Regions from separate parts of the Janthinobacterium sp. C22 genome, predicted to be linked through region 3. Evidence: predicted binding sites of a transcription regulator. Region 3 holds the regulator's gene; each other region holds the start of a gene.

Region 1 (10,634 bases), 2.6 Mb from region 3:
GAACGCACTCGGATGCGCCGGTATCCACACGAGGGTCAGCAAGCCGCCCGCCAGCGCCGCGAGACCAATGCCGCCCAGCACGCCCGGCGAGTATCGGTCGCTCAGGCGCCCGGCCACGGGCGCCATCACGGCCACCAGCGCGGCCCACGGCGTCATCAAGAATCCCGTCTCGACGGGAGAACGGCCCAGGGTCACTTCAAAATAGAATGGCAGCGAGACGAAGGCCAGGCCCTGCGCGGCAAACGTGCAGATGGCCGTCAGCGACGACAGCAAGAACAGGGGACGGCGGAACAGGTCGATCGGCAGCATCGGCGCCGCATGTCCCGCCTGGCGGCGTAGCAGCAACATAAAAAAGACCACCACGGCCACCAGTTCCGCCAGCAGGACGGCGCTGGACGCGTGATGGGCCGCGTCGCCGAACAGCAAGATGAGCAAGCCGAAGGCGCCCACGTTGTACAGCGCCGTGCGCGCATCGAGCGTGTGGCCGGACAGTTTTGTCGCCGGCAGCATGCGGCTGGCGAGGAAAAAGCCGGCCACGCCCAGCGGCACATTGATGGCGAACAGCCATGGCCACGAGGCCGTCGCCAAAATCAGCGAGGCGGCCGTGGGCCCGATGGCGAACGCGACGGCCACCACCAGCGCATTGTTGCCGAACGCGCGGCCGAGCAAATGTTTCGGGTACAGGGCGCGCAGCAGCGCCGTGTTGACGCTCATCATGGCGCTGGCGCCCACGCCTTGGAACAGGCGCGCCGCCACCAGCGAAGGCAAGGACCAGGCCAGTGCGCAGGCGAGCGAGGCCAAAGTAAATAAAAACATGCCGGAGATAAACACCCGCCGGTAGCCGGCGATTTCGCCGAGGGCGGAAAACGGCAGCAAGGTCGCCACCATGGCCAGCTGGTAGACATTCACGATCCAGACGGAGGCGGCCGGCGTCGTGCGCAGCTCGCTGGCGATGGCCGGCAAGGCCGTGTTGGCGATCGCCGTATCGAGCGAGGCCATGCCCACGCCGATGGCCAGCGCCAGCATGGCCCATAAACGGGCGCCGGGCGGCAAGCCGTCCTCGCCAACCATGACGGGTTGCGTGTGCCGCTGCTGCATAAATACACTACCTGTTCATCTTGCTGATCCGGACAATACACTAACATGTATGTAAGAAACCTGCAGGACTGGCAAGCTTACTTCTGGCAGTCGATCACTTTAAAATCTTTCGAATAACAGATGCGCAACTCGCCCGAGTGCTTTTCATAGCCGAGCCAGCGGCCCTTCAGCTGCGGGTTGTGCTGCTTCATCCACTGGAACAGTTCGTTTTTCGGCATGGTGCCGTCCGGCAACTTCAAGGCCTGGAACAGTTCGCGTTCCTTTTCGAAATACTGCTTGGCCGTATCGAAATCGCAGGCGCCATGCTTTTCCCATTCGCCCTGCAGCAAGGCTTCGCCGGGCTGCATGCACATGTACGGCAAAATGTCCGACGGCGCCAGCTTCGGCAAATTGCCCTTGCAATAGCGCGGATGCAGTTCCGTCCTGCGCGGCGGCGTCACTGAAATGTCTTCGCAGGTGGCCGGATTGGCCGACTGCGCCCACAAACCATGCACGATCCAGCCGAAGTGGTTGCTCTCGGCGCACTGGAAGGCGGCCTTCTTCGACACTGCGCCACGGCGGCGCTGGCTGTCGCAAAAGCCGGGCGACCACGACAGTGCCAGCATGAAGTAATCGGTGGGCACGTTCGTGCTTTGCTTGTAGCAGGTGTTTTTCTCGTCCGACGGCTTGACGTCGTAATCGTAGTAGCTGACGTTGCGGGGAATGGCGCAGGCGGCATCGGCCGCGTGGACGGCACCTGCCGACAGGCTGAGGAAAACGGCGGCCAAGGCAGGCAGGATAGAGCGAATTTTCATCGTATTTCCTTCAAGATATAAAAACGCCGGCAACTGGGTGCCGGCGCGGTAGTGAAATTACACCATCAACTTAGCAGACGGTATGCATCCAGCCATGCGTATCCGGTGCCGTGCCATGCTGCAGACCCAGCAGGGCTTCGCGCAGGGCCAGGGTGACGGCGCCGTTTTCATTGTTGTTGATGGTCATTTCAAAGCCGTTGGCCTTGGCCACGCCCACGGGCGTGATGACGGCGGCCGTGCCGCAGGCGAACACTTCGGTCATGCGACCCGAGGCGATGTCGTCGCGCCATTGCTGGACGGACAATTTACGCTCTTCCGTCGCATAGCCGAGGTCTTTCGCCATTTCCAGCAGGCTGCGGCGGGTAATGCCTGGCAGCAAGGTGCCCGTCAATTCCGGCGTCACGACGGTGATCTTCTCGCCATCCTTGTAGACGAAGAACAGATTCATGCCGCCCATCTCTTCGATGAATTCGCGGTGCACGGCGTCGAGCCACACGACCTGGTCGCAGCCCTTCTCTTGCGCTTGCGACTGGGCCATCAGGCTGGCCGCGTAGTTGCCCGCGCACTTGGCTTCACCCGTGCCGCCCGGCGCGGCGCGCACGAAGTCTTCGCTGATCCACACGGTGACGGGTTTCACGCCTTTCGGGAAGTAGGCGCCGGCCGGCGAGGCGAACAGCACGAACAGGTATTCTTCCGATGGGCGCACACCCAGGTAGGGGTCGGTGGCGATCATCAGCGGACGCATGTACAGGCTCTCGCCCGTGTTCTTCGGCACCCAGTTGCGGTCTTGCGCGATCAGCGCGTCGCCCGCTTCCAGGAACAGCTCGACGGGAATGGCCGGCATGGCCAGGCGCGCGGCGCTGCGGTTGAAGCGCTCGGCATTCTGTTCCGGACGGAAAGTCTTGATGCTGCCATCGGGCTGGGCAAACGCTTTATAACCTTCGAAGATGGCCTGGCCGTAGTGCAGGGACGACGCGGACGGGTCCAGCATCAGCGGGCCGTAAGCCTTCAGTTCGCCCTGCTGCCACTTGCCGTCGCGGTAAGGAATCACCACCATGTGGTCCGTGAAGATGCGGCCGAAGGCGGGATTGACCATGCGCGCGGCGCGCTCGGCGTCGGACAAGGGGTGGGCGGACGGGGTGACGACGAGATTCGGTGTGGAAGTGGTCATGGCAGCAATGGGAACTAGTGAACAGTATCCCTATTGTAGCGCCTATAGGGCCTGATCAGGCAAACGTGGATGGGGCCCGTCCCGCGAAAATAGGGCGCCACCATTTGCGAATGATTCTCGTTTGCGTTACCATGTCAGCCTTCCTTCTTCCCCGCCATGCCTGACGCCCCGCATGGCGGCGCTATCGAAAGCCGCCATGACGACCTCCTCCCTGCCACACTCCCTGCCGCGCGCCGGCGCCGATGAGGCGCCGGAAACCGGCCAGCGGCGCCAGCTTGCCGCCGTCGCGCAACAACGGCGCTGGCACTGGAACTGGAAGCAGCTGTGGTTTCAATTGCACTGGTTCATCGGCATCACGGCCGGCACGGTGCTGGTAATCATCGGCCTGAGCGGCGCCACCCTGGCCTTCAAGGATGAACTGCTCGATGTCATGAACCCCGGCGTGCGCCATGTTCCCGTGGAAACGCGCGCCCCGCTGACGCCGGCCCAGCTCGCAAGCATCGCCGCGGCCGAACGCGGCCAGCGCGTCGCCTCGGTCACCGTGTATGCAGAAGCGGGCGCGGCGCCGCGGCTGTTCTTCGCGCCAAAAAACGGCCAGCGGCGCGGCGAGTCCATTTATCTGCACCCGTACACGGGCGCGACCCAGCCGGCGCTGGCGGGCGCGGCATTTTTCGAGTGGACGGAATCGCTGCACCGCTGGCTGCTGCTGCCGCGCGATCCGGGCCGGCAAGTGGCGGGCGCGCTGGCCCTGTGCCTGCTGGGCCTGGCACTCTCCGGCCTGTACCTGCGCTGGCCCCGCCGCCCGCTGGACTGGCGCACGTGGCTGACCTTCGACCCGGCATTAAAAGGCCGCTCCTTTTTGTGGAATCTGCACGCCGTGGCCGGCACCTGGTGCCTGGTGGTCTATGTGGCGCTGACCCTGACGGGCATTTACTGGAGCTATGACGTAGTGCGCGACAATATCGACGCCTGGGCCGGCAAGCCCCGCGCACGGCGCAGGCGCCCACGAAAAAGGGTTCAGCTAAGAAAGATGCACCGCCCGTCGACATCGGCCTGGCCTGGACCAGCTTCCAGCGGCACGCCCCCGGCTGGACCCTGGCCACCGTGCGCCTGCCCGTGCGCCCCGGCGAAGCCGTGCAATTCACGTGGCTGGCCAGCGATGCGCCGCACGAACGGGCGCGCAGCCGCATGAGCATTGCGCCGGCCGACGGCACGCGCACGGAAAACGAACCGTACAGCCAGCAGGCGCTGGGGGCACGCCTCGTCAACATCATTTATCCGCTGCACATGGGCACGTATTTTGGCTTGCCCGGCCGCATCATCGTCACCCTGGCCAGCCTGGGCCTGCCCCTGTTCGCCGTTACGGGCTGGATGCTGTACCTGGGCCGCCGCAAAGCCAAGCGGGCCGTGCAGGCGCAGCGCGCGCTGCTGGGCGCCGGCGCGCCGGGCAAGACGGACACGGACTTGCCCACCCTGGTAGCCTACGCCAGCCAGTCGGGACAGGCCGAGCGCCTGGCTTTGGCAAGCGCGCGCGCCCTCCAGCAGGCGGGCGTGGCCGTCGACGTGCAGTCGCTGGAGCAGCTTGATCCCGCGCAATTGCGCCAGTATGAACGGGCACTGATCGTCGCCAGCACCTTTGGCGAAGGCGAGGCGCCGGACGGCACGCGCCGCTTCGCGCGCCTGCTGCAGCAAACGGCGGGCACGCCGCTGGCCGGCCTGGATTTCGGCATGCTGGCCCTGGGCGACCGCCACTACAGCGCCTTCTGCGGCTTTGGCCATGCGCTGGAACAGCAATTGCGCGCGCTGGGCGCCAAGCCTATGTTCCCGCTGATTGAAGTGGACAAGCACGATCCCGCCGCCCTGGCCGCCTGGTCGCAAGCGCTGGCCCGCTGCAGCGGCAGCGCCATCGATGCCATCGGCGTGCAGGAAGAGGCATCGTATGCAGAGTGGCGCCTGGCGCGCCGCGTGCTGCTGAACCCGGGCAGCCTGGGCGGCGAACTGCATGAAATCACCTTGACGGGTCCGATCGATGCCAGCTGGGAAGCGGGCGCGCTGGCGGAAATCATCGGGTGCAACGCGGATGGCAGCGAAGGCGACGCGCAAGGTGAGCACAAAGCCCCGCATGCGCCGCGCAGCTATTCGCTCGCGTCGCTGCCGTCCGATGGCGAACTGCAATTGCTGGTGCGCCAGGAACGCCACGCGGGCGGCGAAAACGGGGGCTACGGCGTCTGTTCCGGCTGGCTCACGCGCTTCGCGCCGCTGGGTAGTCCCATCCGCCTGCGCCTGCAAGCCAATCCTGCCTTCGCCCCCGCCCTGGTCGACATGCCCTGCATTTATATCGGCAACGGTTCCGGCCTGGCCGGCCTGCGGGCGCACCTGCGCGCGCGCCAGCGGGCGGGGCTGGCCCGCAACTGGCTGCTGTTCGGCGAGCGCCAGCAAGCTGTTGACAGCGTCTGCGGCGAAGAGTTGCAAGGCTGGCTGGACGCTGGCCACCTGGCGCGCCTGGACCTGGTCTTTTCGCGCGACGGCAACGATGGCGGCAAACGCGAATACGTGCAGGACCGCCTGCGCGCCAACGCCGGCGAGCTGCGCGGCTGGCTGGCGCAAGGCGCCATCGTCTACGTGTGCGGCAGCCTGCAAGGCATGGCGACGGGAATCGATGCTGTACTGCAAGAAGTGCTGGGCCAGGACGGCCTCGACGCCCTGCTGGCGGCCGGACGCTACCGCCGCGACGTGTATTGATCTGCATCAGCCCGCCGCCGGCACCGCCCGGCTATGTGGGCAGGCGCACGGTCATGGCCAGCCATCGGACTACAGTGGGGGCATCGCGGCATGGCAACATGCGCGCCGCCCCACCCACTGTCTGCGAGGCTAGCCATGAAAAACCCCTGGATGAGCATGTACCTGAGCGCCGCCAACCGCATCGCCAACACGGCGCGCGGCCATGCGACGGCCGCCGTCAAGCGCGAGGCGGCGAAAAATACGCGGCAATTGACGCAAGTGTGGTTCGACTCCTTCCTGCCTCCCGCGGGCAAGCCACGGCGCAGCCGCAAGGCAAAATAAGAGCCGTCACGATCGGCAACTGGTGCAGTGCATCACAGCAACTAGTTGAAGTTTCAATCAGATGAACTAAACTGCAAGCATGGTAGTACATAGGACGTGACCGGCAGGCGCCGCATCCCCGCGCCGCCGCCGGGACACCGGGAGACGACCATGTTGACGCTCAAAGTGCTGCTCTGCCTTGCCTTGTCGGCCCTGATGCTCGTGCCCCTCGTGCTGCGCGACGCGATGCAGACGTCGGCCGGGCAGCAGATGCAGGTGCCGAATGTGGATGCGCAGGGCATGTGGGCCCACTGGCCCAAGCAGTAATACGCGCGGCTGAGGGCAGTTGAACAAGCGCGCCGCTGGCTGCGTTGCTTTGACTTGCCGTACTAGCGTACTGTCTGCGTCAAAGACGCCTTGCCGGCGGCGTTTTTCAGCGGCGCTCGCTAGTGGTGTTCAGCTTTAAAAACCGCTTTGTTGCGGGTGGGAATTTGTTCTCTTCGCCGGCGGCTTTCCTGATCCCCTCTTCACCATACTTTGATCCAGATCATGGATTTCGCCCTTCGCTGCGCCCACACTGGAACAGTCCGTTTCGCACCGCGGCGGACTTAACGGGGAGCATCCGCATGGGTAAATCGTATTGGAAAGAGGAGATGGCGCTGGGCGTTCCCGCCATCGACGAGGCGCATGAGGCGCTGTTTCAGGAGCTGGCGCGGCTGGGGCAATTGAGCGACCAGCATTTCAGCGTGGCGTTTCGCGACCTGATCGCGGCAGTCGAACGCGATTTCCGCGAGGAAGAGGATTTGATGGAACAAATCGGCTTTCCCTCGCTGGCGAATCACCGCGAACAGCATGCGCGCGTCCTCAGCGGCTTGCACCATGCCTGGGCCGCCGTCGATGAAGGCGACCTGGAACAGGGCCGCCATGCGCTGTCGCTGTTGCCGCAATGGCTGATCTTCCACCAGGCCACCATGGACCTGGCCCTGGCGGCGGCGCTGGAACTGGTGCAGCGCCAGCCTAACTAGCAGTTAATTACAGCAACAGCACCGTCGCCTGCTCGGGCAAGACCACGCGGTAGTGTCCCGGATATTTGTCTTCGCCGTCGAAAATCTTGCAAAACACGGGCTGGTTGATGTCGTTGACGGCCGCCTCGTTCATGGGCAGGGTGGCGATCAGCTGTTCGCCATCCATCAACTGCAAGGCGCTGCCCCGCTCGGCCGCGCAAAAGGCCAGCGCTTGCACGTCGCTGGCGAACGGCCGCTTGTACCACGGCGTAATGGCCCGCACGGCGCGGCGGGCGTCGTGCAGGACTTGCCCCACGCGCGTGACGTTCCAGGCATCGCGCGCCACGGACGGCTGCAGCACGATATTGGCCGTCAGTTCGCCCCTGCCCTTGTTCACCAAAAACGTGCCATCCTGCGCGGCGATATCATCGTTGAGCGGCACGACAAACACGCCGCCGGCCGACACCTTGACCGGCACGGGGGCGCCATTGCCTTGCAAGGCCACGCGCACGTCGTCGATGGTGGCGCTCAGCTTGGCAGGAATCAGGCGCAGGGCCATGACCACGCTGCCGCTCGACACTTGCCACACTTTCCGGGCCGTCAGATAACTGTCGCGGTAAGCCGTGAAACGCACACGCGGCGCCTTGGCGTCGCTGCTGGCCGTGATCGTCACCGTCTGCGATGGCAGGGCTTCCTCTGCGCTCACCGCCGGCGCTGGCGCAGCGGGCGTGGCCGGCGCAAGGGGGCGGAACGACTGCGGCGGCGGGCGGCGCGCTGGCGCTCTGCAGCGGCGCGGGCACGGCCGGCGGCGCGTGCTCCTGGGCCTGGCCCAGCGACACGACACACAACCATCCGGCACAGGCGATCCATGTACGCATGCATTTCTTTCATTAAGGAAAATATTTTGTCAGCGCCTGCATTATCGCAGAAGGCCGGACGATGCGCCGCCCTTGGGCTGCCTGCGCTCCGCCACCTGCACTATTTTGGTGCGCGCGCTTGATTATTTGGCAAATACCCATTATATTGATAATGATTCTTATTCACAAATCATGACAGGAATCATGCACGACCTTTCCGCCGCCATGCGCGGGCGGAACTGCTATCCGAGCCAGATCCCGGGCCAGCGTCACGCCATCCCCCCAGCCACTGCGCCACTCGCCAGACGAGATAGGAACCCTCACGACTAAAAATACACCAGGAAAATAATGCAATCGACCACCGTCCTCTCTTCTTCGCGCCTGCCCGCCTTGCGCCCCCTGCCCCATCTACTACACATCAGTCTGCTCACCCTTGCCGCTGGCGTGGCCCTGCCCGCACTGGCCGCCGACGCCGCCCCGGCTGACGTGACCATGCCCGCCGTCACCGTGCTGGGCCAGTCAATGGCCACCACGGAAGGCACGCAGTCGTACACGGCTGGCGAAGCCCGCAGCGCCACGCGCATGGACCTGTCGCTGCGCGAGACGCCGCAGTCGGTCAGCGTCATCACGCGCCAGCTGCTCGACGACCTGGGCGCCGTGCGGCTGGACCAGGCGCTGGCGCAGACGACGGGCATCCAGGTGGGCCAGAACGACACGGAGCGCACGACGTTTTATGCGCGCGGCTTCGGCATCAACAATATCCAGATCGACGGCATGGCGCGCGGCGGCAATGCGCCGCTGCAAGACACGATTTTGTACGACCGCATCGAGGTCGTGCGCGGCGCCACCGGCCTGATGGGTGGCACGGGCGACCCGTCGGCCACCATCAACATGATACGCAAGCGGCCGGGGAAGGAATTCCAGGCCAGCGCCGGTCTCATCATGGGACGCTGGGATGACCAGAGGATCGAGGCCGACCTCTCCACGCCGCTGAACGCCGATGGCAGCGTGCGCGCGCGCACGGCCCTGGCCTGGCAAAAACGCGATTCCTACCTGGACATGTATCACGAACGCAAGACGGTCGGCATGCTCATCGTCGAGGCGGACGTGCGCCCCGGCACCCTGCTGACGGCGGGCGTCGACTTCCAGGACAACAAGCCCACGGGCGCCACCTGGGGCGCCGTGCCCTACTGGAATGCGGATGGCAGCCTGGCGAACTTGCCGCGCAACACCAGCCTCACGACGCCATGGAGCACCTGGGCCAACAAGCAGCACACCATCTTCACCTCGCTGGACCAGCACCTGCCCGGCAACTGGAATCTGCATCTCGGTTATGCGCGCACGGAAAGCACGAACCGCACCACCGTCGCCTATGCGGGCGCGGGTCATCCCGACCCGGCCACGGGCGAAGGCATGCGTCTGTGGACGGGGGCGTATGGCGCCGGCAAGAATACGGGCGACAATTTCGACGTCTACGCCAGCGGCCCCTTCACCTTGCTGGGGCGCAAGCATACGGCCATCGCCGGCTGGAACGGCGGCAACCAGCGCGCCCGCTCGCTGGGCGGCGAGGCGGAAATCAATTACCCGAACTTCGTCCCCGATTACCGCAGCTGGACGGGCAACATTCCCCGCCCCGTGTTTCATCCGGACGGCTCGCACACGGAAACCGTGACGCGCCTGGCGGGCGGCTACGTGGCCACGCGCTTGAGCCTGGCCGACCCGCTGCACCTGATCATCGGCGCGCGCAGCAGCACTTACCGCACGGATACGCGCAACTACGATACGCGGGGCGTGCACACGGACAATAGCGACTTTGCCGAAACGCGCAATGAAGTCACGCCCTACGTGGGCGCCGTGTTCGATATCAACAAGCAATATTCCGCGTATGCCAGCTTCACGCAGCTGTTCAACCCGCAAACGAGCAAGGACCGCAACAACAAGTTCCTGCCGCCGGAAACGGGCGACAATGCGGAACTGGGTATCAAGGGCGAATTTTATGAGGGCAAGCTGAATGCGTCGGCCGCCCTGTTCCACACGAAGAAAAAGAACCTGGCGGAACTCGACCGCAGCGTGCCGCCCGGCTTCCTGCTGCCCGACGGCGGCCAGGCCATGGTGGCCAATGGCAAGGGCGTGACGGCCAAGGGCGTGGAATTCGATGTCTCCGGCCAGTTGTCTCCCGCCTGGGAAGCGAGCGGCGGCTATACCTATCTGCACGCGGCCGAGGCCGATGGCCGCCGCGCCGCCACCACGCAGCCGCGCCATTTGCTGCGCCTGGCCACCAGCTACCGCTTCGACGGCCGCCTGGCTGGCCTGAGGGCGGGCGCCAGCATGACGGCGCAAAGCGCCACCTACAGCGAATCGTGGTACGGCCGTCCGCCATCGGGAACCATCACCAACATCCCGCAAGCGGGCTATACACTGGTCAACGCCATGGCCAGCTATGCCATCAACCGCCACGCCAGCGTACAGCTGAACGTGAATAACTTGCTCGATAAAAAGTACTACCGCAACGTGGGCTTCTTCGACGGCGTCTTCTGGGGCGAACCGCGCAACATCAGCCTGGCCGTGCGCACGGCGTTTTAAAGAATCGTAGCAGCATCGCCGGCACGGCGGATGCGGCCCTGTCCGCCGTGCCCGCCGTGTCTTGAATGGCAATGGCTTGCGCGAT
Region 2 (10,634 bases), 1.4 Mb from region 3:
CGATCGGCGAACCGCTGGCCGCGGGCTGCATCTACGACAGCAACCGCTACACCCTGCTGGGCATGCTGACCCGCCTCGGCTGCGACGTGCTCGACATGGGCATCGTCAAGGATAATCCGCAGGCGCTGGAAGCGGCCCTGCGCGGCGCCTGCGCCAAGGCTGACGTCATCATCACCTCGGGCGGCGTCTCCAGCGGCGCGGCCGATTTTACGCGCGCCATCCTCGCGCGCCTGGGCGACGTGGCCTTCTGGCAAATCAACATGCGCCCGGGCCGCCCCATGGCCTTTGGCCGGATTGCCAGCGAGGGCGACACGGCCTTGCTGCTGGGCCTGCCCGGCAACCCCGTGGCCGTGATGGCGGCGTTTTATTTCCTCGCCCGCCCCACCCTGCTGCGCCTGATGGGCGCCGACGCGGACACGGCCAGCCTGCCCCTGCTGCAGGTGGCGGCGCAGGCACCGATCCGCAAGAAGCGGGGCCGCACGGAATACCAGCGCGGCATCGTCGAGCGGGGCGCGGACGGGCACCAGCACGTGCGCGTGACGGGCGCGCAAGGCTCGGGCATCCTGCGCTCGATGACGCAAGCCAATTGCATGATCGTGCTGCATGAGGCGCAAGGCAACGTGACGGCCGGCGACCTCGTCGACGTCGTGCTGTTCCATGGGTTGACCTGATGAAACATCTACTTCTGACGCTGGCCCTGCTGCAGGGCATGGCGGCGTACGCTGGCGGAGTCCACAGCAATGGCTACACAGTGCGCTTCGACGAGCGCATCGAAATGGCGCCGGGCGACTTGCATGGCGCCACCGTGGGCCGCATCAGCATCGTGCGCGACGCCGATCAAAGTCTTGCGTGGCAGGAAAACACGCCCTTGCAGCCGGGCTGCGGCGCGATTGCGGCCGTCACCGTCCTCAACGACAGCTATGTGGCCCTGTGCGGCCACTTGGGCGGGCGCCATTACACGCAAAAGATCATCTTCATGCAAGGCAACTCGCCCGCCATGGTGAGCGTGGACCAGTTCGATTCGCCCAGTCCCGTGCGCGTGGAGCGCGACGGATCGCTGGCCATCGACGTCCTGCGGCGCGACCTGTTTCCAGGCGAGCTGACGGGTCCGCATTATTTTCCCACCGTGTACCGCTTGCACCACGACGACGCCACGTTCGGTTTCGTCCCCAGCTTTGATGGCGATGCCGCCGAGCGCTACTGGCAACACTATCGCGCCAAGCGCCAGGCGGCGCCGGAGGCGGACGTACTGCCGGAACTGCTGGCATCGCTGCTGGCCGCGCAGGCTGGCAAGCAGCCCATCTGCACCGAGCTGGCCACGCTCGCCGCGGATCTGCAGCGTGGCGCCCAGCAGCACGATGCACAAGGTGTACGCACAGTGGTGCTCGCCTGGCTGCACAAGTTGCCGGCCATCGGCTATCCCCGCTTCGACGCACCTGCCTGCGCTGGCACTTTCTAGCGCGACAGGCGATCGGCGCTGAAGCGCCAGCTTACTCAACAGCCTTCCTCAAGCACCACCACGGCCCGCCCTGCGCGGGCCGTTTGCATTTCCCCTTCGCAATCAATTTCACCCTGTGCGGCAGCCGTTCGCCCATCGAGATAAAAAAATTAATCTTTTCCCATCAAAACAAATCAATAAACACAACACTAATTGTAATAATTTTATTTATTAGTTGATATTGAAGTTTCTTCGGTGATAACATTCGAACTTACACAGAAAAGTTCAATTTTGATATTGTTTTCACGAGGAAACTACCAATGAAACACGGCCCATGGATAGCGGGCACCTGCATGCTGGGTGCGGCAGTCATATTCGGCATGTTGTCCCTGGCGCCCCTGCCCGCCAGCGCGAAAGGCGTGGCCCGCGCCGACGTGCTCGACAACTGCAGCTGGAACCGTCCCGGCGTCGATCCGTTCATGGGCGATGTGGTCGCGGCAGTGGACCGCTATACGGATATCGCGCCGCAGGTGCGCGAACAATTGAAGGAGCGCATGCGCGCGCGCCAGTACGACGAGATCGTGGTGATCAGCCGCGACGCCATCCGCGGCAAGGGCAATTACAACGCGCGCATCAGCGAGATGCATTTCGGCCCGGGCCGCGTTTGCCGCAACGTCACGCGCGCGGGCTGGAGCGAACAGATGCAGGAACGGGGACTCGTGTATTGCGTGCAGGGCCAGTGCATCCTCGTGCCGACGATCTGCCGCAACGTCAGCCGCATCACGCAGGCGCCCGCGTCGGCGCCGCCGGCGGCCGGTGCTGCCGCTCCCGGCGGTGCCGCACCCGCCTCTCCGGAAGCGGCGGGCGTGCCCGTGATCGACAATCCCGACGCCTTGCGCGGCGGCTCGTTCACGGGCGGCGCCATGCCGCCCGAGGTGGCCAGCATTCCTTTCCTGCCCTTCGATTATGTGCGTACCGTCAGCGACATCGGCCCGCCGGCCGGCACGGGCGGCGGCGGAGGTGGTGGCGGCAGGCCGCCAGACCAGGGCAGCAGCATCATCGTACCGCCCACCGTGATCCTGCCGACCCTGCCTCCCACCGGCCCGACAGTCCTGCCGGCCGTGCCGGAACCGCAAACCTGGGCCATGCTGCTGGCGGGCCTGGCGCTGACGGCCTTCGGCGCCAGAAAACACCGGGCCGGCAAGCATGCCGCCTGAGACGTAGCCAGCCGGATGCGGACTTGTTACTATGATGTATTCCAGACAAGGACCGCCATGCCCGACATCGATAGCCGTTTGACACGCATGACTGCGCTACGCAGGGAAGGCCGGCATGCGGAGGCGCTGCAGCTGCTGCAACAGCTGTTCGCCGACGCCGGACGAGTCGTGAATCCGGCAAGGTCGAGCCATTTCATCCCCATGCTGGAGTGGAAGTTTTTGGCCGAGGCCCACGCGCCGGCGTACACCGCCCTGCAGGTGGAGCGTGACGCGCAAATACGGCTGCTGCTGTCAGGCGAGCACGATTTCGGACGCCACGACAGTAGCGTGCCGCCGGCAAGCAACGCGTTCGGCCGCACATCGCGTTTTTCTCTCATCGCCGAAATGAACGAGACGCTGGGCGATCTCCATTCCACCGCCGACCTGTTCGCCAAGCTGGACGCCAGCGCCCCGGAACTGGCGCGCCAGTACGCCTGGCAAGCGCTGCCAGCCGTCGTCGAAGTGGGCAATTTTGCGCTGGCGGAGCGCTACCGCAGCCCCGCCCCGCTGGCACACCTCGATACCGTCAATGCCCTGGCCGCCAGCCAGCCCCTGCTTCCTGCGCCGGGCACGGCACCGCGCCTGGCGGCGGAGTTGATGAATCTGGTGACAGACGTGCGGATCGCCGCTGCCGTACTGCGCGGCCAGGGACAGGCCGCCGAGGCCGGCGCGCTGTGCGCCGCCTTGCTGGCCGGCCTGGCGAATGACGCCATGCGCACGCTGGCGCAGCGCGAGCTCGATGCGCCCGGCAGCATCACCGCTGCCATCGTCAGGCGCCAGATGGACGAGGAACAACAGGCCTAGCCGGCCGCTGCGGCGAACAGGACGGCGCTATTCGCCGTCCGCCTTACCCAGCAGCAAGGCAGCCGCCTCGCCCGGCAAGGCTTCCACGGATTTCAATTTGCGCGCCATCTGCCGGCTGCGCACTTCCGCGCTTTCGATATTCTTCGCCGCCTTTTCCAGGGTCAGCCGGGTTTGCGACAGCACGTCGCCGAACTTGCCGAATTCCGTCTTCACGGCGCCCAGCACCTGCCACACTTCGGACGAGCGCTTTTCCAGTGCCAGGGTGCGGAAACCCATCTGCAGACTGTTGAGCAAGGCCGTCAGGGTGGATGGCCCGGCGATGCTGACCCGGTGTACGCGCTGCAATTCGTCGGCCAGTCCCGGGCGGCGCAGCACTTCCGCATACAGGCCTTCCGTGGGCAGGAAGAGGATGGCAAAGTCGGTGGTCTGCGGCGGCGCCAGGTATTTCTCGGCGATGGTTTTCGCCTCGCCCCGCACGGCCCGCTCCAGCTCGCGGCCGGCCAGGGCCACGCCTTCCGCATCGGCCCGCTCGGCTGCCTCGACCAGGCGTTCGTATTGTTCCTTGGGGAATTTCGCGTCGATGGGCATCCACACGGGCGCGCCGCCCTCGACCATGCCCGGCAACTTCAAGGCGAACTCCACGCGCGCGCCGGTCCCAGGCACCGTTTCCACGTTCTTCGCATACTGGTCGACAGTGAGTACCTGCTCCAGCAGCATTTCCAGCTGCACCTCGCCCCACGTTCCCCGCGTCTTGACGTTGGTGAGCACCCGCTTCAGGTCGCCCACACCGAGCGCCAGCTGCTGCATTTCGCCGAGTCCCTGGTGGACCTTTTCCAGCCGCTCCGACACTTGCTGGAACGAGGCGGAAAGCCGCGTTTCCAGGGTGGCGTGCAGTTTCTCGTCGACCGTCTTGCGCATTTCTTCCAGGCGCGCGCCATTGTCGGCCTGCAAGTCGCGGATCTTGTTTTCCAGGGTGGCGCGCACTTCCAGCATGCGCTGCGCATTCGATTCCGTCAGCTGGGCCAGGGTCTGGTTGGTACTTTCGGCAAAGCGCGCCAGGCTTTGCGCCTGCTCCTCGCGCCCGACCTTGCCCTGCGCCTGCATCTGCGTGCGCAGGCTGTCGAGCTGCTGCAGGGTCGCCGCCTGGAATTGCGCCAGGCCGGCCGCCAGGTCTTGCCGCGTCGCTTGCGCCGATGCCTGCAATTGCAGCCGCACTTCGCGCTCGACCCGGTCGATGCGTTCCAGGCTTTGCTGCTGGTGCTGCTGCACCAGCGCCAGGGTGGTGGCGCCATCGCCGGCCGCGCCACGGGGCGCAGCAGCAGCAAGAGCAACAAGGCGATGGCGGCGATGGCGGCGCCCAGCAGGCTGTAGAACTCGATAGGACTCATGGGTGTCAGTCAGGTTTGTTGCGCATCCAGTCGGCCGTCTGATAGAACGATTCCATCAGGCGCACGCGCAAGGATTCTTCGATGCCCGTGTCTTCCATGGCCCAGGCCATGGCGCGCAGCCACTGGTCGCGCTCGCTGGTGCCGATGGCATACGGCAAATGACGGGCGCGCAGGCGCGGGTGGCCGAATTTCTCGATGTACAAATCCGGCCCGCCCATCCAGCCCGTCAGGAAGAAATACAGCTTGTCGCGCGAACCGTCCGTCGAGGGCGGATGCATGACGCGGATGCCGGCGAACTCGGCTTCGAGTTCCATCAGGTCATAAAAACGGTCGACCATTTCGCGCAGCACGGGGGCGCCGCCGATGGTCTCGTACAGGGTGGGGGCAGTGGTATCAGTCATGGCCGCCATGATAGCGCAAGCATCGGCGCGCCATGCAGCACCAGCGCTCCCTGCCGCAATAAACAGCAATATACTTGACCACTCAAGCTTTTATCAACTACTATGCAATTTTTAAACATGGACAAGACGAACATGCCAACCGCCACAGACACTGATTTGCTGCGCAATACCAACTTCCGCTGGCTGCTGGGCGGCGGCCTCGTTTCCATGCTGGGCGACCAGTTCAGCCTGCTGGCCCTGCCCTGGCTCGTACTGATCCTGACGGGCGATAGCCTCAGCCTCGGCCTCGCCGTGGCCCTGATGGGCGCCCCGCGCGCCGTGCTCATCTTGCTGGGCGGCACCATCGCCGACCGCTACTCGCCCCGGCGCGTACTGCTGATCAGCAAATATGCGAACGCCGCCATCCTGCTGGTACTGGCGGGACTGCTGTGGCTGGACCAGGCCAGCCTGGCGCTCGCGTATGCGGCCGCGCTGGCACTGGGCATCGCATCCGCCTTCGGCATCCCGGCCGGCACGGCCATCCTGCCGCAAGCCGTGCCGGCAGCATCGTTGCAGAAAGCCAATGGCTTGCAGATGGGTGTGCGCCAACTGTCCCTGCTGGCCGGTCCCCTGCTGGCAGCGCTCGTGCTGGGCGCCCACGATGGCGGGCAGCACACCTCCATGGCGGCACTGGCCGCCGCGTTTGCCATCGATGCGCTGACGTTTGTGTTTTCCGCCTGGACCTTGCGCCAAGTCAGGCTGCGGCCCCTGGCTGCGGCTGCCGCGCCGCAAGGCATGTGGCGCGATATGGCGGCGGGCCTGGCCATGGTGTGGCGCGACTTGCCTCTGCGCAGCTGTTATGCCTACTGGGCAGTTGTAGCCTTCTTCGTCATGGGGCCGCTGCAAGTGGCCTTGCCCGTGCTGGCCAGCGAGCGCCTGCACGGCGCCGCGGCGCTGGGCTTGCTGATGGGCGCGCACGGCGCCGGCACCTTGGCCGGCATGCTGTCCTCCAGCCTGGGCGGCGCCTGGCTGCGCCGCCATTTCGGCGCCACCTTGCTGCTCGTCGACGCCGTCGTGGGCTGCCTGCTGATGGCGCTGGGACAGATCAGCACGGCCTGGCAGGGCGCGGCCTTGCTGGCCGTCACGGGTCTGCTGTCCGGCTATGTGCAGGTGGCCATCTTTACGTGGATACAGCGGCGCGTGGCGCCCGCCATGCTGGGCCGGGCGATGGCGCTGTTCATGGGCATCTTCCTGGGACTGGCGCCCCTGTCGGCGGCAGCCACGGGCGCGCTGCTGCGCCACCTGAGCGTAGGCGAGCTGTTCTGCGGCGGCGGCGCCCTGCTGCTGGCGGCCGCCATCGCCGCCGCCCTGTTCACGGATATTGCCCACATCGCAACCACCGATTACGTCACCCAAGCTTAAGGAAGTCACAACATGGATAAAACACAGCAAGCAGCCTTGAAAGCAGCTTACCGGCAACAAGCGCCCGCGCTGGGCATCCTCGCGCTGCGCCACCTGCCCAGCGGATGCACCCTGCTCGAACGCAGCCGCAACGCGCCCGGCACGCTGAACCGCCACCGCTTCGAACTCACGCTGGGCACGCACCGCAACGCCCGCCTGCAGGCGGACTGGCGGCGCGACGGTGCGGCGGCTTTCCGCTTCGACATCATTGACACCGTCGATCAATCCGACGATCCCGCCTTCGATGCGGACGCCGAGCTGGCCGCCCTGCTGGCCCTGCACCGGGCGCAACTGCTGGAACAAGGGCAATCCCTGTATTGAGCGGCCATGCTTTACACTTGCGCACTCAAGCACTGCGCAGCCAACACAAGGAAAACCATGACCGATCACCCTTCCCCGCCGCCGGACGGCGCCAGCGCGCTGGACTTTTGCCTGCGCCTGGCGCGCGCCCAGGCGCTCATCGTGCGCCGCTTCGACAGCATCCTGGGCAATCTGCATGGCCTGAGTTTCAGCGATTACCAATTGCTGTACCACTTGCAGCGGGCGCCCGGCGGGCGCCTGCGCCGCATCGACCTGGCCGAGCGCCTGGCGCTGACGGCGTCCGGCATCACGCGCTCGCTGATGCCGCTGGAAAAGATCGGCCTGGTGGCGCGCCAGGCCGACCAACGCGATGCGCGCGTCGGCTATGCCGCCATCACCGAGGCGGGACTGGCATTGCTGGCGCACGCGAATACGACGGCGCAGGCGCTGGGCCAGGAATTGCTGGGCACCGCCAGCGCGGACCAGCTGGCGCCCCTGTCCATGCTGCTGGGAACGATCGCCGGCAAGCAGCCCGCCAACGGCTGACGCGCGCTACACCAGCGCCAGCTTGCGCAGGCGCCGCGTCGATGGCCAGCGCGCCATGCCCGTCTCGTCGCGGATGGCGGCGCAGGCGGCCAGCACCCTTGCGCATTCGTCCTCGCGCAGGCCCGCGTTCAGGGTCAGGCGCACCAGCGAACGGTTCTTCGGCGTGGCCGGCGCACAGAAGACGGCGCCGTAGATGCCGTGCCGCTCCAGCGCCTTGCGCAGGAGCAAGGTATCGGGTTCGCTGCCCGCTTCCAGCGCAATGATCTGCTCGGTGCCGTCGCTGACGTTGTAGCCGAGATCCATCAAGCCCTGGCGCAGCTGCACGCTGTGGCGGCGCAGGGCGGCGCGGCGGGCGTCGGCGGCGCGGATGAAATCGAGCGCCGCATCGAACCAGGCCAGCTCGTGTTCCAGCAGGCAGGAACTGAAGATGGCGGGCCGCGAGGCGGACAAAAAGTAACCCTTGAAGCGGGCCGAACAGGTAATCAGCCCCGCCCGGCCCGCGAACGCCTTGGCCAGCGACGCCGTGCGGAAATGCACGCGCCCGGCCAGGCCCAGCTCCACCACCAGGCCCGCGCCCTGCGGCCCGTGCGTGCCCAGCGAGTGCGACTCGTCGACGATCAGCATGCTGCCGCTGCGCTCGGCGATTTCCACCATGTCCAGCAAGGGCGCCACGCTGCCGTTGGTGCTGTACAGCGCATCGACGACGATGATGCCGGGGCCGTGCTTGTCGAGCTGGCGCTGCAGGTGGGCGCCATCGTTGTGCAGGAAGGCGACGGGCACGGCTTGCGCCGATTGCACGCCCTCCCACAGCGAAGCGTGCGCCTGCATGTCCAGGTACACGGGGATGCCGGGCCCGGCCAGGCTTTGCAGCAAGCCCACATTGGCGGCCCAGCCCGACTGCGCCAGCACGCACGCTTCGCTGCCGAGAAAATCCGCCAGCTTGCGTTCGAGCCGGTGCTGGCGGCTGCCCTCCTGCAGGAACACGGACGACATCAGCATGGCGCCGCCGTCCTGCAAGACGCGCGCCTGGGCCGCCAGCAGGGCCGCCTCGCCGGCGATGTTCAGATAGTCATTGCCAGCGAGCATCACGGCACCTGCCGGCACAGCTTGCCATTCGTGCAGGTGTTCGCCGCCAAGCAGCTTCTCGACGCGCTCGACGTAGTGCTCATCCATGCGCGCGCGCACGAAGGCAGGCATCAGCTGCTCGGCGTGGATGGCGCGGGACGACAGGGGGAAATGGCGTGTGACATAGGGACTCCTGATTGGTTGCGGTGGGAACTACCGCGTCCAACATGCGCGAGCCATCCGGCAAGAGATTGATACAGCTCAACAGTTATGCCGATATTCTGCTGATAGGGCGGGAACCCGCCGATGATGTTGTATTGACACGCCTCAACGAACACGCCCCCTGACCATGATGCATGCGCAGTCCCCTTCCGGAATACGGTGGCAAGGCAAGCTGCTCCAGCCTTTCCTGCATTTCCACGACGCCATCGAACACACGCCCGTGCGGCGCGCCCAGGTGCGCGCCCTGGCGCTCATCGGTGCGCTGGGCATGCCCCTGTACTACGCGCTATGGCATTATTTCTTTCCGCAAGAATACGAATCGCTGCTGCTGCGCACCGTGGCGGCGCTGCTGTTCCTGCCCGCGCTATGGCCTGACCGCGTCAGCAACACCTGGTTCAGCGTCTACCTGTTCCTGGGGCTGACCTTCGAACTGCCGTTTTTCTTCACGTATATGTTCCTGATGAACCACGCTTCGGCGCTGTGGGTACATTCGCTGCTGGTGGCGCTGATCGTGCTGTTTCACTTCGATACGCGCATCGCCGTCCTCGCCTATCTGAGCGGCACCGTGCTGGCCTGCCTGGCGTTTGCCGTGGCCGGCGATCCCGCCTTTTTGCTCAGCCGCGACGTCTTGCAGCAATTGCCCGTGCACTGGTTCACGATTGCCGTGCTGTCCGTCGTCAAGGTGGGGCGCCATGTGGGTGCGCAGGAAAAGCTGGCCGGACTGGCTGCCGGGCTGGGCAGCGTGGCGCACGAATTGCGCACGCCCCTCGTCAGCGTCGAGGCGAACGTGCGCGGGCTGCAACGGGGGCTGCAGCAAAGGGGGCAGCATGGGGAGCAGCAAGGGGCGCAGCAAGGGACGCAGAAAAACCCGCAAGGCCAGCCGCCCGATGCGGACAGCCTGGACGCGCTGGCGCGCATCCGCTTCGAAGTGCGCCATATGCACCACATGATCGATCTGTTCCTGCTCAGCGCCAGCGCCGTCAACCGCAAGCTCGAAGCGAACGAGACGGTCGCCATGCACGACAGCGTGACGGCCGTCCTGCGCCGCTACCCGTTTACCAGCACGGCGCAGCGCGACATCGTCAAGGTCGACGTGCGCGCCGACTTCAGCTTTTCCGGCCAGTCCGAACTGTGCGTGGTCATCCTGCTGAACTTGCTGCGCAATGCCTTGAAAGGCATCCAGCGCGCCGGCAAGGGCCGCGTGCGCATCGTCATCGATGGCGCGCGGCCCGTGCCGCGCCTGCTGTTCATCGATACGGGCTGCGGCATCGCGGCCAGCCGGTTGCCGCTGATCTTCGACCGTTTCTATTCCTATCCCTCGCACAACGGCAGCGGCATCGGCCTGGCCCTGTGCCGGCAAATCATGCAAGCCTGGCATGCGCGCATCAGTTGCGTCGCGCGCGAAGGCGCGTATGCCATCTTCGTGCTGGAGTTTCCGCAGACACACGCCAGCACCAGGCACAGCCGTTTTCCATCCATCCACCGCGCGAGGTGACGCATGCAACTGCCCGTCTACACCCATCCGACCCTGACCGTATTGATCGACGACAGCGATTCCTTCCTGAAAAGCCTGGCGTTCCAGCTCGATCCCGGCCTGGCGCGCAAGACGTTCCACGACACCAGCAGCGCGCTGCACTGGCTGCGCCACAGCACGCAGCCGGGCGAAACGCCGCTGCACGTCAACTTCGACACGCAAAACCTGCCGCCCGACCAGTGCAACGTGGCGCTCGACATCGAACGCATCTGGCGCATCAGCGGCCAGGCGCAGCGCTTT
Region 3 (10,634 bases):
GCCGTGATCGCCTCCACCGTCGTCGCCTTTCCCCTCGTCTTCAAGCCCGCGCGCGCCGCCTTCGAAGCCGTCGACGGCCAGCTCGAGCAGGCGGCTCGCGTGCTGGGCATCTCCGAAATGGCGATTTTCTTCCGCGTCACCTTGCCGCTGGCCTGGCGCGGCATCCTCGCCGGCGTGCTGCTGGGATTCGTGCGCGCGCTGGGCGAATTCGGCGCGACCCTGATGGTGGCTGGCAGCATTCCCGGCAAGACGCAGACTTTATCCGTCGCCGTGTATGAAGCCGTGCAGGCGGGCCAGGACGACGTGGCCAACACCCTGGTGCTGATCACCTCGGCCGTGTGCATCGTGGTGCTGCTGTCGGCTGGCCGCCTGGCGCCCGGGCGCATCGCTCATAAATGACCGCTATGCAACTCGACCTCGACATTCGCGCCACCTTGCGCTCCGGCAAACGCCGCTTCGACCTGCAGGTGCAATGCACCTCAGGCAGCCAGCGCATCGCCATGTATGGCCCGTCCGGCGCCGGCAAGAGCATGACCCTGAAAGCCATTGCCGGACTGTTTACACCGGACGCGGGCCATATCCGCCTGAACGGGCGCACCCTGTTCGATTCGGCCGCCGGCATCAACTTGCCGCCGCAGCAGCGCAATATCGCCTACCTGTTCCAGGATTACGCGCTGTTTCCGCACCTGACGGTGCGCCAGAACGTGGGCTTCGGCCTGGCGCGCGGCTGGTTCAATCCCCGCGCGCGCGAAAAATTGCAGAAGGTCGAGCATTGGCTCGACGCGTTTCACTTGCAGGAACTGGCGCACCAGTTCCCCGACGAGTTGTCCGGAGGCCAGCGCCAACGGGTGGCGCTGGCGAGGGCGCTCGTGGCCGAGCCAGACGCGTTGCTGCTCGACGAGCCGTTCGCCGCCCTCGATCCGGCCCTGCGTGTCAAAATGCGCCTGGAACTGAGCCAGTGGCAGCAGCGCCTGGACGTGCCCATGATCCTGATCACCCATGATCCGGAAGATGCGCGCATCCTGGGCGAGCATGTGCTGTACTTGCGCGACGGACAGATCGATAACAGGGAAGAACACATGGCATTGGGTGAACGCATTGGATAAATCAGCGGCAGCGGAAATCGGCCTGCAAGGCTCGGTATGGATGACGGTGGGCGGCGAGCACCTGGGCGGCGCCGGCCGGGTGGAATTGCTGGGCGCGATCGCCGAATGCGGCTCCATCACGCAGGCGGCCAAGCTTGTGAAGATGAGCTACAAGGCGGCCTGGGACGCCATCGACGCGATGAACAACCTGGCGGGTGAGCCGCTGGTTGAGCGCTTGACGGGCGGCAAGGGCGGCGGCGGCACGCGCCTGACGCAGCGTGGGCGCCAGCTGGTCGACAATTTCCGCATCATCGAGCGCGAGCATGCCCGCTACCTGCGCCAGCTGGGCAGCCAGGCGGAAGGCATCGCAGACGATCTTTTACTCATACGGAGAATGGCCATGAAAACCACGGCACGCAATCAATTCCTGGGCAAGGTGGCCGAACTGAAACAGGGTGCCGTCAACGACGAAGTCACCCTGGAATTACCGGGTGGACAGCACATCGTGGCCATTGTCACGCAAGGCAGCAGCGCCAGCCTGGGCCTGGTGCCGGGCGCGGAAGCGTTTGCGCTGATCAAGGCGTCGTCGATCATCCTCGTGGCCGACAGCGCAGGGGCGCGCTTCTCCGCGCGCAACCAGCTGGCCGGGCTGGTGACGCGCGTGCAGACGGGCGCCGTGAACACGGAAGTGGTGCTGGACTTGCCGCGCGGCGGCACCATCGCCGCCATCATCACCAATCAGAGCAGCACCGAGCTGGGTATTGAGATCGGCAGCAAGGTGACGGCGATTTTCAAGGCCTCCAGCGTGATCCTGGGCGTGCCGGCGTAAATGGGGTAGGTCGGATTAGCGCGCAAGCGCGTAATCCGACAAGGTTCCGGGGTCTGACCCCGGTTTTACGTTGCAGGCTTAATCTTTCAGCCTGGACAACCAATCCGCTGCCGCCGCCAGCGCCTGTTCCAGCTCCTGCGCCGTCTGCGCCAGCAGCGCCGGCACCTCGTCGAGCCGGCCCGCATCGATGGCTTCCTCGGTGGCGAAGGCGGCGCGGATCAGGCGTTTCGTGCCCAGGGTGCCGACGGAGCCGCGCACGCTGTGCAGGATGCGCGCCACGTCGCTGTGGCGGCCGGTCTGCAACGCCGTTTCGGCGTCGCGCACGGGCGTCATGCCCTTGTTCAGCGCGTCTTCCACCATGCGCCGCAGCACGCCGCGCCCTTTCGCGTCGCGCCCCATCACGCGCATCAGCGGCGCCATGGAAAACACTTCCTCATCGGCGACGGGCGCCGGCCCGGCCGTCTGCACTGGCGGGCGCTTGGGCAGGTGGCGCAGGATGACTTCCATCATCTCTTCCACCACCACGGGCTTGGCGATGAAATCGCTGATGCCGGCCGTCATGCAGCGTTCGCGCTCGGACGCCAGCACGCCGGCCGTCATGGCGATCACGGGCAGGCTCAAGCGCAGTTCCGTGCGGATGATGTGGGTGGCGCTGAAACCATCCATGACGGGCATCTGCATGTCCATCAGCACGATGTCGTAGCGCAGCGCTTCCGTGCGCAGCCGTTCCACGGCTTGCAAGCCGTCGCCCACCACGTCCAGGGTGGCGCCCATGTGTTCGAGGATGCCGCGCGCCACGGCCTGGTTCAGGTGGTTGTCCTCCACCAGCAGGAAATGCACGCCGGCCAGTTCCGTGCCCAGCGGCTGGTGCAGGATGCGCTGCTCGCCGCCGTCGTGCTTGGCAATCAGCGCCTGGTGCAGGGCATCGAACAGGCTCGAGCCCGTGATCGGTTTCATCAGCACGACGTCGGCCTCGGCCGCGCTGGAGATTTCCTCCAGGTGGTTGCGGGCGAAGGCGTTGACCATCACCACGATGGGCTGGCGCTGGCCGGCGGCCGCCTGGCGGATGGCCTTGGCCGTGGCCAGGCCGTCCATCACGGGCATGTGCCAGTCGGCCAGCACCACGTCGTACGGTTGCTGCTGCGCCAGGCGTTCGCGGTACAGTTCGATGGCGGCAAAGCCGGAGTCCACTTCGTCGGCCAGCCAGCCCCATGCCTCGATCAGCTTGACGATCAGTTCGCGCGTGGTGCGGTTGTCGTCGGCCACCAGCAGGCGCAGCTGGCCCAGGGTGGGCGTGCGCCGCGTTTCGGCCGGCTGCGCCAGCATGTCGAACGGCACGCTGAACCAGAAGCGGCTGCCCTTGCCTTCGCTGCTGGCGACGGCGATGTCGCCGCCCATCATGTGGATCAGCTGTTTGCTGATGGCCAGGCCCAGGCCCGTGCCGCCGAAGCGCCGCGTGATGCTCTGGTCGCCCTGCGAAAACGCGGCAAACAGCTGCTGTTGCTGCAGTTCCGTCATGCCGATGCCCGTGTCGCGCACTTCGAAGCGTAGCCAGGCGCGCCCGTTCTCTTTCTCGGCCAGGCTGACGGCCACCACCACTTCGCCGCTCTCGGTAAACTTGATGGCGTTGCCGGCCAGGTTGACGAGGATTTGCTGCAGCCGCTGGGCGTCGCCCACGAGGCGGCGCGGCACATCGGGCTCGACGGCAATCGCCAGTTCCAGCTCCTTTTCGCCCGCATTCATGGTCATCGTCGTGGCCAGCGTGTTCATGACCTCGTCGAGGTCGAATTCGACGGGCGACAATTCCATGCGGCGCGCCTCGATCTTCGAATAATCGAGCACGTCGTTGAGGATGCCCAGCAGCGACTGGCCCGCCACGCGCACCATGGTCAGATACTTGCGCTGTTCCGTATCGAGCTTGGTATTGCCCAGCAAATACACCATGCCCAGCACGGCATTGAGGGGCGTGCGGATTTCATGGCTCATGTTGGCCACGAAATCGCTCTTCGCGCGGTTGGCCGCCTCGGCCCGGTCGCGCTCCTGTTCCAGCTCCGCCGCGCGCGATTCGAGTTCCTGCTGCAGCCGGTCGCGTTCGCTCATCAGGCCGTTGAAGGCTTCCGTCAGCTCGCCGATCTCGTCGCGCTGCTGCACGGGAACGGGGTGAAACGGCTGCCGCTGGTGCGCAGCGCCTGCAGGGTGTCGCGCAGGCGCACCAGGGGCGACAGCAGGCGTACGGTGACCCAGCCCAGCACGGCTGCGGCCAGCAGCGAGGCGAGGATGCTCCACAGCACCAGCCGGTACAGCACGCCGTCGAACGGTTCGAAGGCGTCGTCGAGGGGCAGCGAGGCGGCCAGCAGCCAGTTCACCGATTTCAGGCGCTTGAAGCTGTTGACGGCCGTGATGCCGCGGCTGTTGGTGCTGACCATGCTGCCTTCGCCATCGTCCTTCAGCAGCTGAGTGGTCGTCAGGTTGGCGTTCGGCAGGCGCGGCTGCAGCAAACGGCTGGTATCGGGGTGCAGCACGTAGCGCGGCACGGCGCCGCGCGTGAGGATGAAGTAATAGCCGCTCTTGCCGATCTTTTCCGAGCGCAAACGCCCCAGCAGGTTGTCCTTGTACAGGCGCAGCACGCCGATCACCACGCCGGCCACCTGGCCGTCGGCGGCCAGCACGGGCGCCACCATCTGCACGATGGGCATGCCGCTCGATTTGCCCAGCATCGGCTCGGTGATCATGGGCTGGCGCGTGCGCAGCACGGTCTGGAAATACTCGCGCTCGGCGACGTTGATGCCGGCGCGCCCCGCCACTTCCGGCATGTCGGCCACGACGGCGCCGTGCGCGTCGAGCACCAGCACGTCGTCGAACAGCACCAGCATCGAGCGGCGCGAATAGTATTCGCGCAACTGGGCGGGCTGGGCGATCAGTTCCGGCGGCTGCTGCCGGGCCGTCAGGGTGACGATCTGCAGCAGCATCCCCAGCTTGTCGTCGAGCTCGGCGGCGGTGCGGCTGATCAGGGACGACTGCTGGCTCAGCAGTACCCGGGTGAAATCGTCGCGCATGTGCTGCACCTGGATCATGGTGACCAGCGCGATCATGGCGATCGAGGTCAGGCTGGTGGCCAGCGCGACTTTTGCTTTGATGCCGAGAGGCTTCATGATTTCCTTTTCAGTACCGGGCGGCACAGGCGGCAAATAATGCTGTCAGGAATTTTCCTATCAATACCCCAGCTTGGCAAGCGCCGCCACGCAAATTGCCCTCTCCGCATGGGCTTTTGACGATGTTGCCATATAATTAAAGGCGGGACGTCGTTTATTCGGTGAAATTGCGGTGAAATTGGCACACGGCAACCCTGTATGCAGTAAACTTGTTGTTGCATTTTCTAAAAGGTACCGACATGACTGAAGCGCTACTCACTCCAACCTTGCCCACAGTGACCGTGGAAGCGTTGCGTGCGCGATGCTCGACCTGCAGCATGCATCAATTGTGCCTGCCGATGGGCCTCGATGTGGGCGACATGGACAGGCTGGACCAGATCATCGGCCGCCGCCGCAAGATCGTGCGCGGCGCCTCGCTGTTCCGCATCGGCGACTCGTTCCAGAACCTGTACGCGATCCGCCTGGGCCACTTCAAGACCTACCAGATCAATCCGGGCGGCGAAGAGCAGGTGACGGGTTTCCAGATGGCTGGCGAACTGCTGGGCATGGACGCCATCAGCGCCGACCGCCACCACTGTAATGCGGTGGCCCTGGAAGACAGCGAAGTGTGTGAAATCCCGTTTTCCAGCCTGGAACAATTGCTGGGCAACATGCCGACCCTGCTGCGCCATTTCCACCGCATGATGAGCCAGGAAATCACGCGCGAGCAAAGCGTGATGCTGTTGCTGGGCAATATGCAGGCGACGCAGCGCTTTGCCGCCTTCATCGTCAACCTGGCGTCGCGCTATGAAGCGCGCGGCTATTCGAGCAGTAAATTCCAGTTGCGCATGTCGCGCGAGGAAATCGGCAACTACCTGGGCCTGACCATCGAAAGCGTCAGCCGTTTATTGTCGAAATTCAAGAAGGAAGGCTGGCTGCGCGTCTCCAACCGAGAGATCGAGATCCTGCAGCCGGCGAAATTGAAGGCCATTACGGCCGGCACGGACGTCTGCAAATAACAGCACCGTCAAAACCTACTGCGCGTCGCGCTTTGCGGCCTGCGATGCTCGCTGTGCTCTAGCACAGCTGCGCTTCTCAGCCACAAATCACTGCCGCTCGCTACGGTTTTTTCCCGGCGCTGTACGTTATAGCTCTTCATCCGCGTGCAGCGCGATGCTGCGTTGCAGCGGCCAGGTCCAGATACCGGACAGGCGCCACTCGCGCTTGTCATTTTCCACCAGCACCTGCCAGCGGCTGCGTTCGAGCATCGGCAGCGCCACGGAAAAATTGCCGGCCGCATCGGGCTGCACCAGCAGCTTGATATCCTTTTCCGGCAGGGTCGCATGCGCCAGGTGCAGCAGCAAAGGCCTCTGGTACGCCTTGCCGAAGCTGTGCACGGAACCGCTCAGGCGCGCTGCGGCGACGTCATACGCCAGGGTCGTATCCATGGCCAGGTCGCTGGCGATCGTGTCGCGCTTCAAATCCTGGTTGATGGCCTTGCCCTGCTTGTAATAGTCGCCCACCACCAGCGCATCGGGTTGTGTAAACGCGATATAACCCATGAAGCTGCCGACGACCACGGACAGGCCGGGACCGATCATCAGCAGCCATGGCCAGCGGTGCTTGTACCACGGGGCAACGGGGGCTTGCAGTTTCAGACTGTCGGACATGCTATTTCTCCTGTGTAAATGGCCGGCCCCCATGCGGGGACCGGCCTTCCTGCATTAGCGCGGCACGATGAAGACCGCGCTTTCGCGCACGTGCAGCGACGGGTCGTCCAGCGAGTGCAATTCGATTGCAATCTTGTTCGAACCCTTCTCGCCGACGCCGTGCGGCACGCGCAGGCGGATCGGCCAGCCCAGCGTTTCCGTCGGCTGCAACGTCACTTCCTCGCGTGTCAGCAAGGTCAGGCCCGGCAAGCCGGATGCGCTGATTTTGAAATGCTGGCTTTGCTCGGAGGTGTTCATGATCTGCAGGCGGTAGACGTTTTCGATCATGCCGTCTTCCACTTCGCGTCCCATCGAACCGCGGTCGCGGATCACGTCCATTTTCAGCGGCGTGCGCAGGGCCAGCGAAGTACACACGGCGATGATGATCAGGGCCAGGATGGAAGTGTAGATCAGCACGCGCGGGCGCATGGCGCGCTGGCGGATCTGCTTCGAATTGAAGTTGTTTTCCATCGCATGGTCGGTGCTGTAGCGTATCAGGCCACGCGGCCGTTCGACCTTGTCCATCACGGTATTGCAGGCATCGACGCAGGCGGCGCAGCCGATGCATTCATACTGCAGGCCGTTGCGGATATCGATGCCGGTCGGACACACCTGCACGCACAGGGTGCAGTCGATGCAGTCGCCCAGCTTGTCGTTGTTGCCAGCCTTCTTGCTCATGGCGCCGCGTGGTTCGCCGCGCTTGGCATCGTAGGTGATGATCAGCGTGTCCTGGTCGAACATGGCGCTCTGGAAGCGCGCGTAGGGGCACATGTATTTGCACACCTGCTCGCGCAGCCAGCCTGCGTTGCCGTAGGTTGCCAGGCTGTAGAACAAGACCCAGAACCATTCCCAGGGACCGAAATTGAGGGTGGTCACCTCGCGCGCCAGTTCCTTGATCGGCGTGAAGTAGCCGACAAAGGTAAAGCCCGTCCACAGGGCGATGGCGCCCCAGACCAGGTGCTTGGCCGTCTTCTTGAATGCCTTGCGCACGGAGGGACCCTGCCTGTCGAGGGCCATGCGCGCGCTGCGCGTGCCCTCGATGCGGCGTTCGACCCACAGGAAGATTTCCGTGTATACCGTTTGCGGGCAAGAAAAGCCGCACCATACCCGCCCGGCAATGGCCGTGACGAGGAACAACAAATACGCACAGATGATCAGCAGGGCCGCCAGATAGATGAAATCCTGGGGCCACAGCACGACGCCGAAAATGTAGAACTTGCGCGTGGTCAAATCGAACAGCAGGGCTTGCCTGCCATTCCAGGTCAACCACGGCAAGCCGTAGAACGCGAGCTGGGTAAGCCATACGCATACCCATCGCCAGGTAGCGTAGCGTCCTTTGGCCTCGCGAGGGTAGATTTGCTCGCGGGCCGCATACATCTTGATGACTTGAGGTTCCATTACATCATTTCACGGGCGTCTGGGGATTCGACAGGCTCCAGACATACGCCGACAGCACGTGTACCTTGGATTCGCCGAGGAAATCGCTGAAGGCCGGCATGGTGTTGCTGCGTCCCTTGCGCACGGTTTCCATGATGGTATCGGCGCTGCCGCCGTACAGCCACACCTTGTCCGTCAGGTTAGGCGCACCGAGCATCTGGTTGCCCTTCGCATCGGCGCCGTGACAGGCCATGCAGGCGCCAAACTTGGCCTTGCCCAACACGGACTTGACGGGGTCCGAGGTGGAACCGGACAGGCTCAGCACGTAATGGGCCACGTTCTCGACATCCTTTTCGGAGCCCAGCGCGGCGCCCATCGGCGGCATCTGCCCATTGCGGCCGTGCATGATGGTGGTCTTGATGATGTCGGGTTCGCCGCCATACAGCCAGTCCTTGTCCGTCAGGTTGGGGAAGCCCTTGTTGCCGCGCGCATCCGAACCGTGGCATTGCGCGCAGTAGGTCAGGAACAAACGCTGGCCGATGGCTTGCGCCTGCGGATCGGCCGCCACCGTCTTCAAGTCCTGGCTCAGGTACTTGTTGAACAGGGGACCGTAGTCGGCTTCCGCCTTCTTCAGCTCTTCCTCGTACTGGCCCGTCGATTTCCAGCCCAGGCTGCCGGCGTAGTTGCCCAGGCCCGGATACAGGAACAGGTAGGCCAGCGCGAAGACGATGGTGATGTAGAACAGCCACATCCACCAGCGCGGCATCGGCGTATTGAGTTCCTTCAAGTCCTCGTCCCACACGTGGCCCGTGGTGCCGTCGGCGGGGGCGCCGGCGGCCACTTTCACTTTCGACTGGGAGTACAGCAGCACGCCGCAGCCGATGATGCCCAGCAGGGACAGCACGATGACATAGATATTCCAGAAGCCATTGGTAAAGTCAGCCATGGTTGCGCTCCTTCGCCAGGTTCATTTCGGCCTCGGCCGGATAGTCGAGCGCGTCGTCGGCGAACGGCAGGCGCGCCGCCGCGTCGAAGTCGCTGTTGCTGCGGCTGAACGTCCACCACAGGATGCCCACGAACGTCGTAAAGGAAACCACCGTCATGACGCTGCTGGCGCTGTCAAACAGGTTTTCGATTGCCATGCTAATTCCTTGTTTTGATTAATGTACCGAGGCCTTGCAGATAGGCGACCAGGGCGTCTTCTTCCGTCTTGTCCTGCAGCTGCGCGGGGCCGGCGGCGATTTCCGCATCGCTGTACGGCTGGCCCAGGCGTTGCAGGGCGCGCATCTTCGGCATGATGTCGTCAGGCACCAGCTTAGTCTTCGCCAGCCAGGGGTAGGCCGGCATGTTCGACTCGGGCACCACGTCGCGCGGGTTGTTCAAGTGCGTGCGGTGCCATTCGTCGCTGTAGCGGGCGCCCACGCGGGCCAGGTCGGGACCCGTGCGCTTGGAACCCCACTGGAACGGACGGTCGTAGACGAACTCGCCGGCGACCGAATAGTGGCCATAGCGTTCCGTTTCCGCGCGCAGCGGACGCACCATCTGCGAATGGCAGTTGTAGCAGCCTTCGCGCACGTAGATGTCGCGGCCCGCCAGGCGCAGCGGCGAATACGGCTTCAGGCCGGCGACGGGCTCCGTCGTGCTCTTCTGGAAGAACAGGGGAACGATCTCGACGGCGCCGCCGATGCTGATCACCACCGTGACCAGGGCGATCAGCAGCCAGGGGTTTCTCTCAATCCATGCATGTGAAAATTTCATTTGCTTTTGCTCCTATCAGGCGTGCGCCGCGTTCAGTTCCGGAATGCGGGCGACGGGGAGTTTGCTGCCGCGCAAGGTCATCCAGGTGTTGTAGCCCATGATGCACATACCCGACAGGTACAGCAGGCCACCGGCCACGCGCACCACGTAGTACGGATACGTCGCTTTCACGCTCTCGACAAAGGTGTAGGTCAGGGTGCCGTCCGGATTGACCGCGCGCCACATCAGGCCTTGCATCACGCCGGCGATCCACATTGCCGCGATGTACAGCACGATGCCGATGGTGGCTACCCAGAAGTGCACGTCGACCAGGCGCGTGCTGTGCATCTGCGTGCGGCCCGCCAGGCGCGGCAGCAGGTAGTAGATCGAACCCATGGTGATGAAGCCCACCCAGCCCAGGGCGCCCGCATGCACGTGGGCAACGGTCCAGTCGGTGTAGTGCGACAGCGAGTTGATGGTCTTGATCGACATCATCGGACCTTCGAAGGTGGCGATGCCGTAGAACGACAGCGAGACGATCATGAATTTCAGGATCGGGTCGGTGCGCAGCTTGTGCCAGGCGCCCGACAGGGTCATGATGCCGTTGATCATGCCGCCCCAGCTTGGTGCCAGCAGGACCAGCGAGAAGACCATGCCGATCGATTGCGTCCAGTCAGGCAAGGCCGTGTAGTGCAGGTGATGCGGGCCCGCCCACATGTAGGTGAAGATCAGCGCCCAGAAGTGGACGATCGACAAACGGTACGAG

What was found. The regulator FNR, encoded in region 3, switches genes on or off when oxygen is low (the NO sensors DNR and NnrR bind a similar motif). The targets are predictions, from matches to a motif close to TTGATNNNNATCAA.
Region 1: the regulator FNR is predicted to act here: its motif matches at 6,643-6,656, upstream of ACRHIG_RS22490 (bacteriohemerythrin).
Region 2: the regulator FNR is predicted to act here: its motif matches at 8,890-8,903, upstream of cqsA (alpha-hydroxyketone-type quorum-sensing autoinducer synthase).

Annotation. Positions count from the first base shown of each region.
Region 1 covers NZ_CP193659.1:4,802,591-4,813,224, forward strand. The annotation lists gene ACRHIG_RS22455 (MFS transporter) at 1-1,098, opposite strand, end outside; gene ACRHIG_RS22460 (ribonuclease T2 family protein) at 1,176-1,892, opposite strand; gene ACRHIG_RS22465 (branched-chain amino acid aminotransferase) at 1,963-3,063, opposite strand; gene ACRHIG_RS22470 (PepSY-associated TM helix domain-containing protein) at 3,260-4,255, shown strand; gene ACRHIG_RS22475 (sulfite reductase subunit alpha) at 4,168-5,805, shown strand; gene ACRHIG_RS22480 (hypothetical protein) at 5,941-6,126, shown strand; gene ACRHIG_RS22485 (hypothetical protein) at 6,277-6,432, shown strand; gene ACRHIG_RS22490 (bacteriohemerythrin) at 6,732-7,130, shown strand; gene ACRHIG_RS22495 (hypothetical protein) at 7,138-7,815, opposite strand; gene ACRHIG_RS22500 (TonB-dependent siderophore receptor) at 8,315-10,549, shown strand.
Region 2 covers NZ_CP193659.1:2,075,754-2,086,387, reverse strand. The annotation lists gene moeA (molybdopterin molybdotransferase MoeA) at 1-671, shown strand, start outside; gene ACRHIG_RS09645 (hypothetical protein) at 671-1,459, shown strand; gene ACRHIG_RS09640 (MHFG family PEP-CTERM protein) at 1,759-2,655, shown strand; gene ACRHIG_RS09635 (hypothetical protein) at 2,713-3,498, shown strand; partial or broken gene ACRHIG_RS09630 (DNA recombination protein RmuC) at 3,526-4,886, opposite strand; gene ACRHIG_RS09625 (group II truncated hemoglobin) at 4,892-5,287, opposite strand; gene ACRHIG_RS09620 (MFS transporter) at 5,420-6,688, shown strand; gene ACRHIG_RS09615 (GIY-YIG nuclease family protein) at 6,701-7,048, shown strand; gene ACRHIG_RS09610 (MarR family winged helix-turn-helix transcriptional regulator) at 7,106-7,573, shown strand; gene cqsA (alpha-hydroxyketone-type quorum-sensing autoinducer synthase) at 7,580-8,788, opposite strand; gene ACRHIG_RS09600 (sensor histidine kinase) at 8,988-10,355, shown strand; gene ACRHIG_RS09595 (response regulator) at 10,359-10,634, shown strand, end outside.
Region 3 covers NZ_CP193659.1:700,742-711,375, forward strand. The annotation lists gene modB (molybdate ABC transporter permease subunit) at 1-399, shown strand, start outside; gene ACRHIG_RS03160 (sulfate/molybdate ABC transporter ATP-binding protein) at 396-1,106, shown strand; gene ACRHIG_RS03165 (TOBE domain-containing protein) at 1,147-1,914, shown strand; gene ACRHIG_RS03170 (hybrid sensor histidine kinase/response regulator) at 1,993-4,065, opposite strand; gene ACRHIG_RS03175 (cache domain-containing protein) at 4,035-5,066, opposite strand; gene fnr (fumarate/nitrate reduction transcriptional regulator Fnr) at 5,306-6,064, shown strand; gene ACRHIG_RS03185 (FixH family protein) at 6,191-6,715, opposite strand; gene ccoG (cytochrome c oxidase accessory protein CcoG) at 6,770-8,152, opposite strand; gene ccoP (cytochrome-c oxidase, cbb3-type subunit III) at 8,157-9,077, opposite strand; gene ACRHIG_RS03200 (cbb3-type cytochrome oxidase subunit 3) at 9,070-9,273, opposite strand; gene ccoO (cytochrome-c oxidase, cbb3-type subunit II) at 9,275-9,889, opposite strand; gene ccoN (cytochrome-c oxidase, cbb3-type subunit I) at 9,905-10,634, opposite strand, start outside.